Regions from separate parts of the Polaromonas sp. P4_F4 genome, predicted to be linked through region 2. Evidence: predicted binding sites of a transcription regulator. Region 2 holds the regulator's gene; the other holds the start of a gene.
What was found. The regulator sigma-54, encoded in region 2, starts transcription at its own class of promoters, with help from an activator protein. The targets are predictions, from matches to a motif close to TGGCANGNAANCTGCTTT.
Positions count from the first base shown of each region.

Region 1: the regulator sigma-54 is predicted to act here: its motif matches at 6,603-6,620, upstream of AC1DUR_RS08405 (transglutaminase family protein).

Region 1 covers NZ_JBFUJO010000006.1:7,799-17,413, forward strand. The annotation lists gene AC1DUR_RS08380 (transglutaminase family protein) at 1-822, opposite strand; gene AC1DUR_RS08385 (alpha-E domain-containing protein) at 1,100-2,062, opposite strand; gene AC1DUR_RS08390 (alpha-E domain-containing protein) at 2,082-2,243, opposite strand; gene AC1DUR_RS08395 (circularly permuted type 2 ATP-grasp protein) at 2,246-3,742, opposite strand; gene AC1DUR_RS08400 (DNA internalization-related competence protein ComEC/Rec2) at 3,905-6,463, opposite strand; gene AC1DUR_RS08405 (transglutaminase family protein) at 6,745-9,615, shown strand, end outside.
Region 2 covers NZ_JBFUJO010000008.1:42,421-52,035, forward strand. The annotation lists gene AC1DUR_RS10685 (THUMP domain-containing class I SAM-dependent RNA methyltransferase) at 31-1,455, opposite strand; gene AC1DUR_RS10690 (RNA polymerase factor sigma-54) at 1,593-3,140, opposite strand; gene lptB (LPS export ABC transporter ATP-binding protein) at 3,282-4,118, opposite strand; gene lptA (lipopolysaccharide transport periplasmic protein LptA) at 4,133-4,744, opposite strand; gene AC1DUR_RS10705 (thiol:disulfide interchange protein DsbA/DsbL) at 4,905-5,567, opposite strand; gene AC1DUR_RS10710 (SPOR domain-containing protein) at 5,871-6,500, opposite strand; gene argS (arginine--tRNA ligase) at 6,582-8,267, opposite strand; glycine riboswitch at 8,330-8,421, shown strand; gene AC1DUR_RS10720 (D-amino acid dehydrogenase) at 8,645-9,615, shown strand, end outside.

The DNA of each region.
Region 1 (9,615 bases), on a different contig from region 2:
TCAAACGGGTTGGATCGTGATGTCCACCGTCATGGTTTCCTTGCCACCACCCTGCCGCACACCCTTGGCCGGCGGGCAGGCGTTGTAGTCGGTTCCCATGGCCAGCCGAACATGGCGCTCGTCAATCAGGCAGCTGTGGGTTACATCGATGCTGACCCAGCGCCGGCTGGCAACGTCCAGGCACACATCCACCCAGGCATGGCTGGCCAGGTCAGGCTCGTTGGCGGCGTAGAAATAACCGCTCACATAGCGCGCAGGAATGCCCAGGCTGCGGCAGATCGCCACCATCACGTGCGCCTGGTCCTGGCACACGCCCGCACCGGCCCTGAATGCTTCCAGCGCCGTGGTGGTCACGCTGGTGCTATTTTTTTGATAACTTACCGCCTCAGCAACACCCTGGCTCAAGGCCAACAGCATGCCCAACTCGGCCTTGCCGCGGGTGGCAGACGGCGTGATAAAACGGCGACCGAACTCAGCCAGCACCGGATCCGGCTGGGCCAGATGCGTGGCCCGCAAAAAGAAGTCCGGATGCGGCAGGCTCGCGGCATCGGTGAACTCGGCCACCCCCAGGGTTTCAACGTCACCGGCCGCATTGACCAGGCTCCAGCGCACGTTGTCAGACTCTTTGCCGACGAAGGTGTAGGAATGGATGGGGTTGCCGAAGGCGTCGAGCTGGGAAAAAAGCTTTTCAGGCGCGCCCAGACTCCAGAAATACACCGTTTGCGCCGGGCCGGACTGCGGCGTGAGCCAGAGCGTCTGCAACGCATAACGCAGGGGCTCGGTGTAGCGGTAGTCGGTCGTATGCCTCACGTGCAGCTTCATGGAATAAGAGCCCCCACGTTCGTTCGCTTCGCGTAACTCTCTGCCCCCCGAGGGGGCTGGCCTTGCTTGGGGCGGCCCGGCGCTGCGGCCATCGCCCCCACGTTCGCTCGCTTCGCGTAACTCTCGAGGCCTTGCAGGCCGCGGCTTGCGAGACGCTGCGCCTCTGTCGCCTGTCCAAACCGGCTCAAGCAGGTTTGGAGCCGCAGGCTCCAGCCCCTCGGGGGCTGGCCTTGCTTGGGGCGGCCCGGCGCTGCGGCCGCCGTAATCTCATGCTGTTTCAATTAGTCGCCGGAACGAGGAATTCGCGGCTGATGTGCGCGCCGATTTCGTTGACCCGGTCCAGGAACTGGGTCAGGAAAGCATGCAAGCCGGTCGCGAGGATTTCGTCAATGCGGGCGTACTGCAAATCGGCCCGCAGTTTGCCAGCGCGGCGCTGCGTTTCGCTGGACGTGTCGCTGGTCACCATGGCGAGATTGCTCATGAGCTCATTCAGGCAGGCCAGCAGGGAGCGCGGCATGTCGGCCCGCAAAATCAGCAGCTCGGCCACGCGCTCGGGCTTGATGACGTCGCGGTACACCTTGCGGTACACCTCAAAGCCGGACACACTGCGCAAAATCGCGCTCCAGTGGTAAAAATCGTACTCTTGGTCTTTCTCGCCGGTTGCGCCGAGAAAATCATTTTCCACGGCATGGAACTTCACATCCACCAGCCGGGCCGTGTTGTCGGCACGCTCCAGAAACGTCCCCAGACGCAGAAAATGAAACGCCTCGTCCTGGAGCATGGTGCCCGCGGTCACACCGCGCGAGAGGTGCGAACGGAACTTGACCCATTCAAAAAACTGGCCGGGGTCACGCTCAAAATCGCTGTTGCGCAGCATGCGGATGACTTCCAGGTAAGTCTGGTTTTGCGTCTCCCACACCTCGGTGGTCAGCGTGCCCCGCACGGCGCGGGCGTTTTCGCGGGCATTCTTCAGGCACGAGATGATGCTTGACGAGTTTTTTTCATCACGCACCATGAAGTCCATCACTTCGCGCGGATTGATGCCGTCGCCGTACCTGGCGGCATAGGCCGGCTTGAGTTCGCTGATGCTCAGCAGGCTCTGCCAGCCGCCTTGCGCCACAGCCGCGGACTGGGGCAACAGCGAGGTCTGGTAGTTCACGTCAAGCATGCGCGCGGTGTTTTCGGCGCGCTCTGTGTAGCGCGACATCCAGAAAAGGTGATCAGCAGTGCGAGATAACATTTTTTCTCCTCCCTAAACCTCAAACACCGAAAGCGCTGGCGCGCTTGGCGTGTTTTGGGGATGCCGTCACAAGCGCTTCGCGCAATTGATGAGTCATCCCCGCGAATGCCTGCGGCATGTCGCCGGCGCGCTCGGTGTAGCGCGACATCCAGAAAAGGTGATCTGCAGTTCTCGATAGCATGATCAGGTCCCTCCAATCTGTGACTGTGACTGTGATTGCGTCTGCATGGGCATGCCATGGCCTTCCTGCAATATCCAGGTGTCCTTCGTGCCGCCTCCCTGCGAGGAGTTCACCACCAGCGAGCCGTCTTTCAGCGCCACACGGGTGAGGCCGCCTGGCACCATCTGCACCTCCTTGCCGCTCAGCACAAAGGGCCGCAGGTCAATGTGTCGCGGCGCCACGCCGCTTTCCACATAAGTGGGACAGGTCGACAGGCTCAGCGTCGGCTGGGCAATATAGCCCGAGGGATTGGCCAGCAGCGCCTGGCGGAAGTCCTCGATTTCGGCCTGGGTGGCGGCCGGCCCCACCAGCATGCCGTAGCCTCCCGCGCCATGAACTTCCTTGACGACCAGGTCCTTGAGGTTGGCCAGGGTGTACTGCAGGTCTTCGGCATTGCGGCACATATAGGTCGGCACGTTCTTGAGGATGGGCTTTTCGCCCAGGTAGAACTCGATCATTTTCGGCACATACGGATAGATCGACTTGTCGTCTGCCACGCCGGTGCCGATGGCGTTGCACAGCGACACATTGCCGCTGCGGTAGACATTGAGCAGCCCCGCGCAGCCCAGCGTGGAGTTGGGGCGAAAAGCCAGCGGGTCCAGGAAATCGTCATCGACGCGGCGGTAGATCACGTCCACCCGCCGGGGTCCGCGCGTGGTGCGCATGTAGACAAAGTTGTCCCTGACAAACAGGTCCTGGCCTTCGACCAGTTCCACGCCCATTTGCTGCGCCAGAAAGGCGTGTTCAAAATAGGCCGAGTTGTACATGCCGGGCGTGAGCACCACGACCGTCGGCTCGGCCGTGGCGGGCGGAGCCATCGCCCGGAGCGTCTCCAGCAAGAGATCGGGGTAGTGGGCCACCGGCGCCACGCGGTTCTCGCTGAAGAGTTCGGGGAAAAGCCGCATCATCATCTTGCGGTCTTCCAGCATGTAGCTCACACCGCTGGGAACCCGCAGGTTGTCCTCGAGCACGTAGTACTCGCCTTCGCCTTGCGCATTGGGTGCGCGCACGATGTCGATGCCGCTGATGTGGGAGTAAATGTTGCCGGGCACATCGACACCCATCATCTCGGGGCGAAACTGGGCATTCTGGAAAATCTGCTCGGACGGAATCACGCCGGCCTTGATGATTTCCTGGCCGTGATAGACGTCGTGGATGAAGCGGTTCAGCGCCGTGACGCGCTGCACCAGCCCCTTTTCCATGCTGGCCCATTCGTGGGCCGGAATGATCCGGGGAATCAGGTCAAACGGAATCAACCGCTCGGTACCCGCGCCGTCCTCGTCCTTGGCGCCATACACGGCAAAGGTGATGCCGACGCGGCGAAAAATCATCTCGGCTTCGGCGCGGCGCGCCTCCATCACTTCGGGGGGCTGTTTGGCCAGCCAACGCTGGTAGCCCTGGTAATGATCACGGACGCTGGACTCCGTTGTGTTCATCTCGTCAAACATGGGTCGGCTCATTGGCTTGGTCTCCAGCAAGGTTTACGCATGGCGTAGTGATGACTAGCTTAGCAAGTTATGCGCCAGATTGGTGAATCAGGTGCCACATCGCACTTTTCTTTTTTCTCTTCTTTCCACTTCTTTCCTCTCCTTTTCTCCTCCTTTTTTCCTTCCTCTTTTTCTTTATGGCTCAGGCACATGATGCCAGTAGTGCCGGCCTTCTTGCCGCTGGCACGCGATGTCCGCCGGTTTCAGGCTCTGCCAGGTGGCGGCGCCGCACTGCGGCGACCTGAGCAACCTGATGCCGCGCTCGCTGTAGCGCGCCACCACCGACTCCACCGGATGGCCAAAGCGGTTGCGGTAACCCGCCTGCGCCACCGCAAGCCGGGGCTGGACAGCGTCGAGGAAGGGGGCGCTCGACGATGTCTTGCTGCCATGATGCGGTACCAGCAAAAAGTCGGCCTTCAGGCTGGCGGGGTTGAGCGGGCTGGCGCTGCCGGCCAGCCTGAACTCCTGGGCGGACTCGATATCGCCCGCCAGCAAGGCGGTCTGCGCGCCATTGGACACGCGCAACACGCAGCTCATGGCATTGGATTTGTTTGCCGCCTCGTAGTCGGCGGCCACCGGGTGCAGCACCTCGAAAGTCACCGCGTCCCAGACCCAGCGCTGGCCCGCCGTACAGCGGGCCGATTTGCGCAGCGCCTGCAACTCATGGCTGTCTTCAATGGAGCTGAGCAGGTTCGCCTGCGGCTGCATGGCCAGCACGGCCGGTGCACCGCCAATGTGGTCGATGTCGCGGTGGCTGAGCATCAGCATGTCCAGCCGCTCGCCGAGGGCCCGCAGCAGCGGAACCAGCACGCGGTGCCCGGCATCGCTCTCACGCGAAAAACGCGGGCCGGTGTCATACAGCAGGGAATGGGTGGCCGTGCGCACCAGCACCGCATTGCCCTGTCCGATGTCCGCCGCCAGCAATTCAAACTGTCCCGGTGCAACCCGCGCCGGTTGCCATAACAGGACTGGCAGCATCAGGGGAATGCCCAGCACGCGCCAGTGCCACGGCAGACGCAGTGCCAGCAAAATGCCCCCTAGTACGCCGAAGGCGGCGCACCATAGCGGCGCGGCAGCCACGCTGACGGATGCCAGCGACCAGCCGGCCAGCCATTGCAAAAACACCGTCAGCAGGCCCACCGCCCACGCCGCCGCATCCCACAGGGGTGCCCACAGCACGCCCAGCATGGCCAGCGGCGTCACGACCAGCGTCACCCAGGGAATAGCCACCGCGTTGGCCAGCAGGCCCACCAGTGACACCTGGTTGAACAGCAGCAGCGACAAGGGCGTGAGCGCCAGCGTGACCACCCATTGCTCCCGGGCGGCACGCAGCAGCCCGGCCGCCGGTTTTGCCAGCAGCCGCGGCACCCGCCCGCCCTGCGCCACCTTTCCGGAAAGAAACTGGCTGTCGCCCGTTGGATCACGGCTACCAGATGTGCCTGGGGTTGTAGCAAACAGCACGCCCACCGCCACAAACGACAGCCAGAAACCGGCCTGCATCAGCGCCCAGGGGTCCAGCGCCACCACTACGGCCATGGCCAGCAGCCAGGTTTGCAGCCAGGGCCACTGCCTGCCGCTTTGCCGCAGCAACACCACCGTCGCCAGCATCCAAATGGTTCGTTGTGCCGGCACGCCCCAGCCTGAAAACAGTGCGTACAGGGCCGCCAGAAAAAGGCCGCCCCAGGCCCCGGCGCTGATGGCCGGCAACGCCAGGCAGAGCCGGGGCGTCAGCCCGACGGAGCGCCGCCAGAGGCCGCTCAGGAGCAGGGAGGCAAGCCAGGCGAACATGGTGATATGCAGGCCCGAAATGCTCATCAAATGGGCAACACCCGTGGCGCGAAAGACATCCCAGTCAGCGCGCTCGATGGCATTTTGGTCACCCACCACCAGGGCGGCCACGACACCGGCCAGCTGCCGGTTGTCGATGCGCTGGAAAATCGCTTCACGCGCCGCCTGTCGGGCGCGCTCCACCGGATGCTCCCAACTACCGGAAAGCCGCAGAGGCGGCGCATCGTGCGGCCCGGCCCGCACATAGCCGGTGGCCTGAATGCCCTGCTCCCAGAGCCAGAGCTCGTAGTCGAACCCGTGCGGGTTGCTGTTGCCGTGCGGCGCCTTGAGCCGCACCGTCATTTGCCAGCGCTCGCCGGCGCGCAGGCCATGCAAGCCGGTGGGCGGCTGGCGCTGCAACTCCAGCGCAATTTCAGACGGATCAGCACTTTCGGCCGGGAGTGCCCTGGCCTCCCGTATCCCGAAGCCGGTATACCAGCCGAGCAAAATTTGCGGCGGGAGGGTGACGGTTTGCCCGTTCAGGCGGGCCGATTCAATACCCAGACGAAAGCGCAAGCCGTCTTCGGCGGGTTGCGGCATGGCCAGGACCACGCCTGTCACGGCAATATCACGTCCCTCCAGCGCGGGGTCGAGTGCCGTTGACTGAAACACGGTGGCCCGCCATCCCGTCAGGGTAAAGCCCAGCAAGGCAGCGAGCACCAGCGCAGCCAGGCCGGCGCCGCGCCAACCCCTCCTGTTCAGAGTCGAGGCGCGACCGGCCCTGCGCCACAAGCCGCCCATCACCAGCCCAGCGAACGCCGCCAGCGCCGCCGACGCGGCATACACGCCACCCGTCCACAAACCGGGCTGCTGCAATTGCAGGGCAACCCCGATGATGAACCCGCCAAAAACAAGGCCAGGCCCCATGGAAGCTGCCCATGGCCCGGCCAAAATGCGGTCGCCCACAGCCGCCCTCCCCACTTGTTACTTGTTATTGCTCGATTTATTCGATGCAATGGCTGCGTGCTCAACGGCCGGGCGAGGCAAAAAGCCGACAAAGCCTGTTTGGCGCAGCTCTTGCTTGCAGAAATGTAGCCGAAGCGGAGTAAGCTGTCCCGAGGGGTCGCCCGATGTGGCGACCCGCTCATTTTGTGTTTTGATTGGCGCTGTTGCGCACCGATGCCCTAATTTAAAAAAGCGAGGCTGCCTTGTCGATCCACGTTGCACTGAGCCACATCACCCATTACAAATACGACCGCCCGGTGAAACTGGGCCCCCAGGTCGTGCGCCTGCGGCCTGCGCCGCACAGCCGGCCCCGCGTACTGTCCTACTCCCTCAACATCGAGCCGGCCAAACATTTCATCAACTGGCAACAGGACCCGTTTGCCAATTACCAGGCCCGGCTGGTGTTTCCGGATCCCACCCGTGAATTCAAGGTCACGGTGGACCTGGTCGTCGAGATGGCGGTGTTCAACCCCTTTGATTTCTTTCTGGAGCCCAGCGCCGAGGAATTTCCTTTTAACTACAGCGCCAGCCAGAAGCAGGAACTGGCGCCCTACCTGGCGACCCAGACCGCCACGCCGCTGTTCAAGCGCTATCTTGAGCAGACCGACCTGAGTCCCAAGCGGACCATCGACTTCCTGGTCGGCCTCAACCAGCGCCTGCAGTCCGACATCCAGTACTCCATCCGCATGGAGCCCGGCGTGCAAACGCCTGAAGAAACCCTGCAGCTGGCCTGCGGCTCCTGCCGCGACACCGGCTGGTTGCTGGTGCAGCTGCTGCGGCACATGGGTCTGGCCGCGCGCTTTGTGTCGGGCTACCTGATCCAGCTCAAGGCCGACGTCAAGGCGATTGACGGTCCCAGCGGCGCGGAGACCGACTTCACCGATCTGCACGCCTGGTGCGAAGTATTCCTGCCCGGTGCCGGCTGGGTGGGGCTGGACCCAACGTCGGGCCTGATGGCGGGCGAAGGCCACATCCCGCTGGCCTGCACGCCAGAACCGTCCAGTGCCGCCCCCGTGGAAGGCGGCGTGGACAAATGCGAGGTGGAGTTTGAGCATCACATGGCGGTGCAGCGGATTTACGAATCACCGCGCGTCACCCAGCCCTACACCGAAGCGCAATGGGCCGACGTGCTGGCGCTGGGCGAGGCGGTGGACAAAGACCTGGTGGCCGGCGACGTGCGGCTCACGATGGGCGGCGAGCCCACCTTTGTGGCCACCACGGACCGCGATGCTGCGGAATGGAACATCGACGCCCTGGGCCCCACCAAGCGCGGCTATGCCACCGAGCTGGTGCAAAAGCTGCGTGCCGAATATGGCGAGGGCGGTTTTCTGCATTTCGGGCAGGGCAAGTGGTATCCCGGCGAGCAATTGCCACGCTGGGCGCTGAGTATTTTCTGGCGCAGGGACGGTCAGCCGATCTGGCAAAACCCGGCCCTGTTTGCCGATGAACGCAAACCCTGCCAATACACGAGCGCAGATGCGCAGCGTTTCATCAAGACCCTGGCGGGCAAGCTGGGCCTGGCCACGAACTACATCACGCCGGGCTATGAAGACACCTGGTACTACCTGTGGCGCGAGCGGCGCCTGCCGGTCAACGTCGACCCCTTTGACTCCCGCCTGGATGACGCCATGGAACGGGAGCGTTTGCGTCGCGTCTTCATGCAGGGGCTGGACTCCGTGGTGGGTTATGTGCTGCCGCTGAAGGCGAAGGAGGCTGCCTCGCCAGCCCTGGCCGGGCCCAAATGGTCCACCGGTCCATGGTTCTTCCGCGATGAGCGCATGTACCTGATGCCGGGCGACTCACCCATGGGTTACCGCCTGCCGCTTGATTCGGTGCCCTGGGTTTCCAAAACCGACTACCCCTACATGATCGAGGCCGACCCGTTTGCGCCGCGCCAGGACTTACCATCGACATCGGTGCTGGCCGCACGCTACAACGCAGCGGCAGCGGTGGCGCGGGGCGCTCCGCAGCCGGCGCCTGCGGCTGTCTCGCAGGCCTCGCCCCCTCCTGCTGGCAGCAGTGCAAGCGCACTGGCGCAGTACATGGCGCGCTACATGACGGGCAATGCGGCACTGACGCAGGCCAGTCGCATCCTGCAGTTTCGCCCCACCGGCGACAGCAGCATGGGTGGTGGCACCGGCGGCACCAGCACGGCCGCTCCGTCAAGCCACGTGCCACCTCCTGCCAACGAGCAGCGTGCGCCCAAAGCCTTCGAGTCTGCCGGCTGGCTGACGCGCACCGCGCTGTGCGTCGAGGTCCGCGACCCCGCTCGGGCCAATGGCCCGAAGGACCCGAAAGATCCGGATAAGGCAAAAGACAAACCCAGGGCCGACCCTGACAGCAAGGCCAACAAAAGCAAGAGCGGCGAAACCGGTGCCCTCTACGTGTTCATGCCCCCCATGGAGCGGCTGGAGGACTACCTGGACCTGCTCGCAGCCGTGGAAGCGACCGCGCAAACGCTGGGCGTCAGCATCGTGCTGGAGGGCTACCCGCCGCCGCGCGACCCACGCCTGAAAATGCTGCAGGTCACACCCGACCCGGGCGTGATCGAAGTCAACATCCACCCCGCCTACCACTGGGGCGAGCTGGTGGAGCACACCGAATTCCTCTACAAGATTGCCCATGAAACCCGGCTGTCGGCCGAAAAATTCATGACCGATGGCCGGCACACCGGCACCGGCGGCGGCAACCACTTTGTGCTGGGTGGCGCCACCCCCGCTGACAGCCCCTTCCTGCGCAAACCGGAAGTGCTGGGCAGCCTGATCGCCTACTGGCACAACCACCCCTCGTTGAGCTACCTGTTTTCGGGCATGTTCATCGGCCCCACCAGCCAGGCACCGCGCGTGGATGAGGCACGCAACGACCAGTTGTACGAGCTTGAAATCGCCCTGCGTGAAATCCGCAACAACCGACAGAAATACGGCGCCAACATGCCGCCCTGGCTGGTCGACCGGACGCTGCGCAATATCCTGGTGGATGTGACGGGCAACACGCACCGCAGCGAGTTCTGTATCGACAAGATGTACTCGCCGGATTCCTCGACCGGACGGCTGGGCCTGCTGGAACTGCGCGCC
Region 2 (9,615 bases):
GCCTGCAGGCAAGCCGGTGATGCACCACCCTCACCCCTGCCCTCTCCCGGTGGGAGAGGAAGAGGGAGCAAGACCAGGAGTGGATGTAGATGCAGGTTTGCCGCGCGCCGAGCCGGCCACCATGTCAAAGCGGAACAGCCGGCATTCGATCGGGCCGTTCCACATGGGCACGCGGCGCGACTCCTTCAGGCGCATCTTGCCGGGCAACTTCAGGTCGGGCGTGAGCACATGGGCCGTCCAGCCGGCGTAGTTCTTCTTCCAGTGAGTGGCCAGCCGGGGAAAGAAGTCGGAGGCCTCTTCGCCGGTTTCTGTCTGTGCCTGCTCGCGCCCCGGGTTGGCCGAGCGGTCGCGCGGAGCGTCAGCCGGGCCGGCTTCGGATGCATCACGCGGCAGCGGCTGGCCAAACTCGTCGATGGCCTGGGTGCCGTCCCAGGAGCCGCTCACGCCATGGCCCTGCTGGCGCCGCTGGTCGCGCCCCTGCACGCCGGTGATGCCGGCCACGCCGGCCACGTCAATGCGCTCGCCATAGGGGGGGTTCACCAGCATCACGCCCGACGGCGCGGGCGGCATGCGCTGCAGCGCGTCGCCGCCGCGCAGCTGCACGGCGTTGGCCACGCCCGCGCGCTCGGCATTACGCTCGGCAAAATCCACCATGCGGAACGACACATCGCTGCCAAACACCGGTGCCGTCGGCTCCGTGATGGCCGCCTCGGCCTGGTCGAGCAGTCCCTCCCACACGTGAGCCTGGAAGGGCAAATATTTCTGAAAGGCAAAGCGGCGGTTGATGCCGGGCGCGATGTTGCAGGCAATCTGCGCCGCCTCGATCACGATGGTGCCGGAGCCGCAGCACGGGTCGTACAGCGGCACACCCTCTTTGCACTGCTGGTCCCAGCCGCTGGCGGCAATCATGGCGGCGGCCAGTGTTTCCTTCAGGGGGGCGTCTCCCTTGTCTTCGCGCCAGCCGCGCTTGAAGAGCGGCTCGCCCGAGGTGTCGATGTAGATGGTCGCCGTGTCTGTCGTCAGGTGCACATACACGCGCACGTCGGGCCAGCGCGTGTCCACATCGGGGCGCACCTCGTACTTGGCGCGGAAGCGGTCGGCAATGGCGTCCTTGACCTTGAGTGCCGCAAAGTTCAGGCTGGTCAGCGGGCTGTGCTGCGCAGTGATCTCGACCTTGAAGGTCTGCTTCGGCGTGAACCAGATTTCCCATGCGACGCTGGCTGCCGCGTTGTAGAGGTCCTGCTCGCTGCGGTACTGGTTGTGCTGCAGCTCGATCAGCACCCGCTGAGCCAGGCGGCTGTGCAGGTTGAGCTGCAGCGCGTCGCGCCAGGAGCCCTGCAGCTGCACGCCGGCGCGCCAGGCCTTGCCTTCGATGCCGGTGATGCGTTTGACCTCGCTGGCCAGCAAGGCCTCGACGCCGGCGGCGCAGGGTAAAAAGAGTTGAAGTTGGTTCATGAATGAAGGTTTGCGGCTGGCTGGGTGACGGGCTTCTTTTCAAGCAGGGGCCGCGGCTGGCTTTGCCAGACCGCAGGCGCAGCGGCCCCCCCGGGGGGCAGGGAGCCACACGCAGTGGGCGACCGTGGGGGCTACATTCAAAGCGACTTTCGCAGGTTGGCAGGCGCGATGCGCAAAGCCTCGCGGTACTTGGCCACGGTGCGGCGCGCGCATTCAATGCCCTGCTCCTTGAGCATTTCGGAAATCTGGTTGTCGCTGAGCGGCTTTTTCAGGCTCTCGGACGAGACAAACTGCTTGATGAGGGCGCGCACCGCCGTGCTCGACGCGTTGCCGCCGGTCTCGGTGCCCAGCGCGGAGCCGAAAAAGTACTTGAGCTCGAAGGTGCCGAACGGCGTGCTCATGTACTTGGCCGTGGTGACACGCGAGATGGTGGACTCGTGCAGGCCCAGTTCGTCGGCAATTTCGCGCAGCACCAGCGGACGCATGGCCAGCTCGCCGTGGGTGAAGAAATTCTTTTGCCGCTCCACAATCGCACTGCTCACGCGCAGGATGGTGTCAAAGCGCTGCTGGATGTTTTTGATGAACCAGCGCGCTTCCTGCAAGCGCTGCTGCAAGGCCTGCCCGTTCTGGCCCTTGTGCTGCTTCAGCGCATTGGCATAGATGTCGTGCACGCGCAGACGAGGCATGACCTCGCTGTTGAGGGAGACCTTGAAGCCGCGGCCCGATTTGATGACGATCACGTCGGGCACGATGAGGTTGCGCTCGACGTTGACAAACCGCCGTCCGGGCTTGGGATCCAGCCGGCCGATCACGGCGATGGCGCCCCTGATCACGCTCTCCGGAAACCCGCACAGGTAGGACAGGCGCTTCATATCCCGCTTGGCCAGCAGTTCCATGGGCTGCTTGCACATGGCGATCGCTGCGCGGGTCTCGTCGCAGTCCTTGCAGTCGAGCAGCTGCAGGCCGAGACACTCGGCCAGGTTGCGGGCGCCGACGCCAGCGGGCTCCATGTGCTGCAGCAGCTTCAGGGCCATGGCAAAGTGCTGTTCCAGCTCTTCCGCCTGCTCAAGGTCGTCGCCCGCCAGGCCGGCGGCCAGTGACGCGAGACTGTCTTCGAGGTAGCCGTCGTCATTGAGCGACTCGATCAGGAAATGCAGCGCCGCCTGGTCTTCCTCCGACAGGCGCAGGCCGAGCGACTGGCGGTGCAAATGGTCCTGCAGCGACTCATGGCTGCGGGCCAGGTCGGAAGCCTCGGCCTCGCTGTCGTCCACATTGTTTTTGCGGGCCGGCGCGTCGCCGCCCCATTCGCTGTCGTCCGGCGCCGACTCCACCGTGCCGTCGCCTTCCCAGCTTTCTTCCAGCTTGGCCTCGGAGCTGATCTCGGGCCCTGTATCTACATCGTTTTGGCTTGCAACCCTTGGTTCATCAGGGCTTCCTGCTACTGAATCACCAGCAAACTCAAACTCCCGGCTGTCCTGGCTGACCGGCGTGTCGGCATTCTCCAGGCCAAATTCCTCGCGTGGCGCGGCTTCTTCCGACACTTCCAGGAACGGATTTTCATCGAGCATCTGCTCGACTTCCTGACTCAGCTCAAGGGTGGACAGCTGCAACAGGCGAATCGACTGCTGCAGCTGGGGCGTGAGAGCCAAATGCTGCGAAACGCGGAGGGACAGGCCTTGTTTCATGACATCCCTAAGCGCACGACAAAGCGAGTTGGGATGTATTAACCAAGCGGGGGCCGCGCAACCGGCTTTGCCGGGGCGCAGGCGCCGCCCCCTGCAGGGGGGAGGGAGCTACACGCAGTGAGCGACAACGGGGGGGAGCCATCACATTCTGAAGTGTTCACCGAGGTAAACGCGGCGTACATCGGCATTGTTCACAATCTCGGAAGGGGTGCCGGTCGCCAGCACATGGCCGTCACTGATGATGTAGGCATGGTCGCAAATGCCCAGCGTTTCGCGGACATTGTGGTCGGTGATCAGCACGCCAATGCCGCGCGACTTCAGGAAACCGATGATGCGCTGGATTTCGATCACGGCGATCGGGTCAATGCCGGCAAAAGGCTCGTCGAGCAGGATGAACCGCGGCTGCGTCGCCAGGGCACGCGCAATCTCGACGCGGCGGCGCTCGCCCCCTGACAGCGCCGGCGCCGGCGAGTCGCGCAGATGATCGACCCGCAAGTCCTGCAGCAGCGCATCGAGCCGCTTTTCAAGGTCTGCGCGGCCCAGCGGCTTGCCGCTGGCGTCCAGCTGCAGCTCCAGCACGGCGCGCACATTTTCTTCGACGGTGAGCTTGCGAAAAATCGACGCTTCCTGCGGCAGGTAACTCAGCCCAAGGCGGGCGCGCAGGTGAATCGGCATGTGCTCGACCGACTGGCCGTCAATGGAGATCTCACCCGCGTCGGCACGCACCAGCCCCACGATCATGTAGAACGACGTGGTTTTTCCCGCGCCATTGGGGCCCAGCAGGCCCACCACCTCGCCTTTTTGCACGGACAGCGAGACATCCTGCACCACCTTGCGGCTGCCATAGGATTTCTGCAGCCCCTGGGCCACCAAGCGGCTGGGCGGTGCGGTACTGGCCGCCGGGCTGTTGACTGCCGGGGTATTGACCGACGATGTGTCAGTCACCGCATCCGCGGCTTGATTGTCCGTTCTGTCCATTTTTCGGGTTTCCGTCATGGCCCCAGCGTGGTGCCGGGACGCAAACGGAGCGCGGGTCCGGCCGGCGGCTGCGGAGCCGATGCGGCGCCGCGCGGCGACAGCATGGCGCGAATCCGCCCCGTGGGATTGGTGGCCGTGCGGTTTTGCGCGCCCCCATCCACAGTGAACACATCGGTGTTGTTGTCATAAACAATCAGGGAGCCGGTCGTTTCGTCGACCAGGGTCGCGCCGTTGTAGCGCCGCACCACGGCCTGCTTGATGAATTTGACGGTATCGGCACGGCTGTCGTATTCGATCCGCTCGCCTTCCCCTTCGATGTACTCGTCCACGCCGTCGCGCTTTTTCCGGTAAAAGGCCAGCTTGCCCGGGGCCGCCACGGCAACGGCCTGCTGGTAGCCCTGGGGATCCTGGCTGACATCCACACGCTCGCCCCGAACAATGGTGGTGCCCTTGGTGATCACCACATTGCCGGTGAACACGCTGGTTTGTTTCAGGTCGTCGTAACGCAGGGCATCGGCCTCCGCATTCATCGGCTTGTCGCGGTCAGCCCGCTCGGCCGCGGCGGGAAACACCGCTCCGGCCGCCAGTGCGGCCAGCACGATCAAGGGAAAAAAGGGGTGTTTCATAAAGGCACGAATCTTGCTGCTGGTTTGGAGTGATTGTAGCCATGCCAGCTACGGGAATGGCGGCGAGGGCGAATTGGGCCCATAAAAAAACCCGCCACGGGTGGGCAGGTTTTCGGGCCAACGCCGGGCGTTGGCATATGACGTTCGACTTGCCGTGCGCTTATTTGGCCTTGCGCGATTGCGCGATCAGGTAATCGGTGACCTGCAGGGCCCTGTCCATGGTCTGGGCCAGCTGGCCAGACGTGTAGTAACGCCCGCCGACGCCCAGGGCCGGCACGCCGTCGACCGCGTAGGTGTCCTGCAACTGGGTGGCCTTGCGCGCCTTGGTGCTGACGGAAAACGAGTTGTACAGCTCGACAAACTTGGCCTTGCTCAGGCCCTGCTTCTCCGCCCAGGCCGCCACCTGATCCGCCGTGTTCAGCGCCTGGCGCTCGATATGGATCGCGTTGAACACCTTTTTGTGCAGTTCATTGAGCTTGTCCATGGCTTCCAGCACATAAAAAAGACGCTGCTGCGGCTCAAAATCGGGACGGAAGGCCACCGGCACGCGCCTGACGGTCACGTCTTTGGGTGCTTTCTGGATCCAGGCCTCGAGTTGCGGCTCAAAGGCGTTGCAATGCGGGCAGCTGTACCAGAAAAATTCCACCACTTCGACCTGGCCGGCAGGCACGTCGGTGGGAGCGGGTTTGCCCAGCGTCAAATAATCCGTTCCCTCCTTGAAGGCGCGGGCCTGAGCCTGCGCGGCTGTGGGCAGCGCAACGCCTCCCCAAGTGGCGGCGGCTGCCACGGTAGCGGCTGAAAGCGAAAACTCACGTCGTTGCATCAATTTTTCTCCTGGTTTCCTGGTCTGTGGGTCTGTGTGGGGGTATTTTGCAAAGCGGCCACTTACTTATTCAGTGAAAAAAACAAGCCGGCCGGCCGTTTCGTACAGGGGTTGGTACGCCCCCGCCCATAAAAGTTCACCCTGTGTGGTGTTGCATGCTTGACGGTACAAATAAAACCGATGGATTTTTGTTCAGGGCAAGGCGCAAACCACAGCAATAGTTCCACTATTGCGAGGATTTGCAACGCCGCCATGGGCAAAAAGACACGGTTTTATGTACCGGATAGCGTGCAACACCACACTCTAGCGCTGCACCCTGACGAGGGCCGTTTCTATCGAGTTGCCGTCCAGCCGCTCCTTGACCTTGTCGGCGTCTTCTTTTTTATCAAAGGGGCCAACGCGCACGCGGTACACCGTTCGGCCCGACTGCTCGCGCTCACTCACCTTGGCCTGCACGCCCAGCAGCATGAGCTTGGCGCGCTGCTGCTCCGCGTCTTCTGGCGTACGGAATGCACCGGCCTGGACAAAATAACTGAACGGGTCAACGCCCGAGACGGCGGGCGCGGCGTCCGCCCTGGCCTTGGCGAGATCGCCCAGCGGATCCGCGGAGGTGGCGGGCTTCGCCGGGGGCGCGGGAGCTGCCTTGGGCGCGGTCGCCGTGGCGGGGGCCGGCACAATGCCGGGTTCGCCGGAAGCGCTGGAAGCAGAAGGGAGCGGCTTCACAGGCGTTTTGCCCGCCAGCGGGGCATTCGGGTTCCAGTCCCGGTTCTTTTTGGCTTCCGCGGCGTCGCTGTCGGGATTGCGCGACTGGCTCTTGTTCATGAAAGGCACCGGCACTTTGGTGATGTAGACCGCCACGGCCAGCGCGGCGCCCAGGCCGATCAGCGCGCCAATAACCAGACCCAGCAGGGTTCCGCCTTGTTGTTTTCTCATACCTTGCCCAATTTTCTTGCCTGCCTCTGAATCCCGCTCTGAATTTCGCTCTGAATTCCGCTGTGTGTGCTTCATGGTTGCCTACATTTTGTGGGGCGCACTGACGCCCAGCACCTTGAGGCCATTGTGCAGCACCTGCGCCGTCGCGGCGACCAGCGCCAGGCGCGCCAGCTTGACGGCTTCATCGTCCACCAGAATCCGCTCGACGTCGTAATAGCTGTGGTAGCAGGCGGCCAGCTCGCGCAGATAAAAGGCCACGTCGTGCGGCGCCAAACCGGCGGCCGCGTTGCTGAGCATGTCGGGGTACTTGGCCAGCAGCAGCATCAGGGCCTGGGCTTGCGGGCTGACCAGTGCCGACAGGTCCACGCTTTTCAGCTGGCCCTGATCGCCGCCCTGCGCGGCCCAAGTGCCGAGAATCGAGCAGATGCGCGCATGGGCGTATTGCACGTAGTACACCGGGTTTTCATTATTTTTTGCCAGCGCCAGGTCGATATCAAAGACGTACTCGGTGTCGGGTTTGCGGCTGAGCAAAAAGAAGCGCACGGCGTCCGCGCTGGTCCATTCGATCAGGTCGCGCAGCGTGACATAGCTGCCGGCGCGCTTGGAGATCTTGACCTCTTCGCCATGGCGCACGACGCGCACCATGGTGTGCAGCACGTAGTCGGGGTAGCCCTGCGGAATGCCGGCGCTGGCGGCCTGCAGCCCGGCGCGCACGCGGGCAATCGTGCCGTGGTGGTCCATGCCCTGGATGTTGATGGCCTTGCTGAAACCGCGCTCCCATTTGGCCAGGTGGTAGGCCACGTCCGGCACAAAGTAGGTGTAGCTGCCGTCGCCCTTTTTCATCACGCGGTCTTTGTCGTCGCCGTAGTCGGTCGACTTGAGCCACAGCGCGCCGTCCTGCTCGTAGGTTTTACCGGCGTCCTTGAGCTTTTGCACCGCGCTGTCGACACGGCCCGAGCTGTACAGGCTGGACTCGAGGTAGTAGTTGTCAAACCTGACCGAGAAGGCCCGCAGGTCCAGGTCCTGCTCATGGCGCAAATAGGCCACGGCAAACTGCCGGATCGAGTCGATGTCTTCGACATCACCGCTGGCGGTGAACTCCCGGTCGTCGGACTTGACGGTCTTTTTGGCCAGAAAGTCATTGGCGATGTCGGCAATGTAGTCACCGTTGTAGGCGGGCTCGGGCCAGCCGGCATCGCCCGGTTTGAGGCCTTTGGCGCGCGCCTGCGTGCTGGTGGCCAGGGTCTGGATCTGCACGCCGGCGTCGTTGTAATAGAACTCGCGCCACACATCCCAGCCCTGCGTGTCAAACAGGTTGCAAATCGCATCGCCCAGCGCCGCCTGGCGGCCATGGCCCACATGCAGCGGCCCGGTCGGGTTGGCCGAGACGAACTCCACAATCATGCGATGCGGGCTGTCGGCCAATTGCATGCCGTACTGGTCTGCACCCTGCAACACTTCCCGCACCACCTGCTGCTTGGCTTCGGGCTTGAGCCGGATATTGAGAAAACCGGGGCCGGCAATTTCGATCGCGTCCACCCAGCGCGCAAACGCGGGCGCCTGGAGCAGCAGCCCGCGCAGGTTTTCCGCCACCTGGCGCGGGTTGAGCTTGAGCGGTTTGGCCAGCTGCATGGCCGCGGTGGAGGCAAAGTCGCCATGGGCCGCCACCTTGGGCGACTCGAAGGCTGCCGCCACGGTACTGTCGGGCGCCATGGTTTTGAGGGCCTGGCCCAGGGCGTCCAGCAAGTCTTGTTTGATTTGAAGCATGGAGAGATTTTAGGGCGTGGGCCCCGCGCTTCTGGCCAGCGCTTGGGCAATATGCGAGAATCTGCTTTCATTCAAGAGAGCGCTGTTGCCCTGCAACAGCCGCCGAAGGCGCAATCTCCCATGATCGCTCAGGTCCCCGTATTGAATGAAACATGCCGAATCTGGAGAGAGCTGCAGCGCAACGCTGCCGCCACCGAAGGAGCAAATCCTGGCCATCAGCACCTGCTGATACCGGGCTGAATCTCTCAGGTACCAAGGACAGTGGGAGCGGCACCAGCACTGGTGCACGCTGCCGCCCTGAAATTCACGATTGATTTCATAGCTGCCTGCGCGCATCCGTGCTGGCCTGTTGCCTTGTTTTCCTTGGGAATTTCATCATGAAAGTCACCGTATTGGGCGCCGGCGTGACCGGCATCACCTCCGCCTGGTTTTTGCGCCAGGCCGGCCACGAGGTCACCGTGGTCGACCGCCAGCCCGGCGCCGGCCTGGAAACCAGCTTTGCCAACGGCGGGCAGATTTCGGTCAGCCACGCCGAACCCTGGGCCAACCCGGGCGCGCCCCTGAAGGTGCTGAAGTGGCTGATGCGCGAAGACGCGCCGCTGCTGTTTCGCCTGCGCCCCGACCTGAACCAGTGGCTCTGGGGCCTGGACTTTTTGCGCCAGTGCACGCCGGGCCGTACCCGGCACAACATCAAGCAGATGGTCAACCTGGGCCTGTACAGCCGGGCCACGCTGCAAAAGCTGCGCGCCGACACCGGCATCAACTACCAACAAAAGACCGAAGGCATCCTGCACTTCTACACCAGCGAGCAGGAGTACGCCGATGCGCAGGGCCCGGCCGCCGTGATGCGCGAGCACGGCTGCGAGCTGGACATGAAAACGCCAGACGAATGCGTGGCCATCGAGCCCGCCCTGGCGGCCAGCCGCCCGCAAATCGTCGGCGGCAGCATGACGCCTAGCGACGAATCGGGTGATGCGCATGCCTTCACCCGCCAGCTGGCAGCCCTGTGCGCCGCGCAAGGCGTGGAGTTCCTGTACAACACCCGCATCGTGGGCGCGCGCAAGGAGGGCGATACCCTGAGCAGCGTGCAGATTGCCAGCGCCGAAGGGGTGGTGAGCGAGCTGAAGTCCGACGCCTATGTGATGTGCCTGGGCGCCTACAGCCCGCAGTGGGCCAGGCTGCTGGGCCAGACCTTGCGCATCTACCCGGCCAAGGGTTATTCCGTCACGCTGCCGGTCATCAACGAAGCCGCGTCCTACAACGTATCGCTCACCGACGACGAGTACAAGCTGGTGTTCTCGCGCCTGGGCAACCGCCTGCGCATTGCGGGCACGGCCGAACTGGGGGG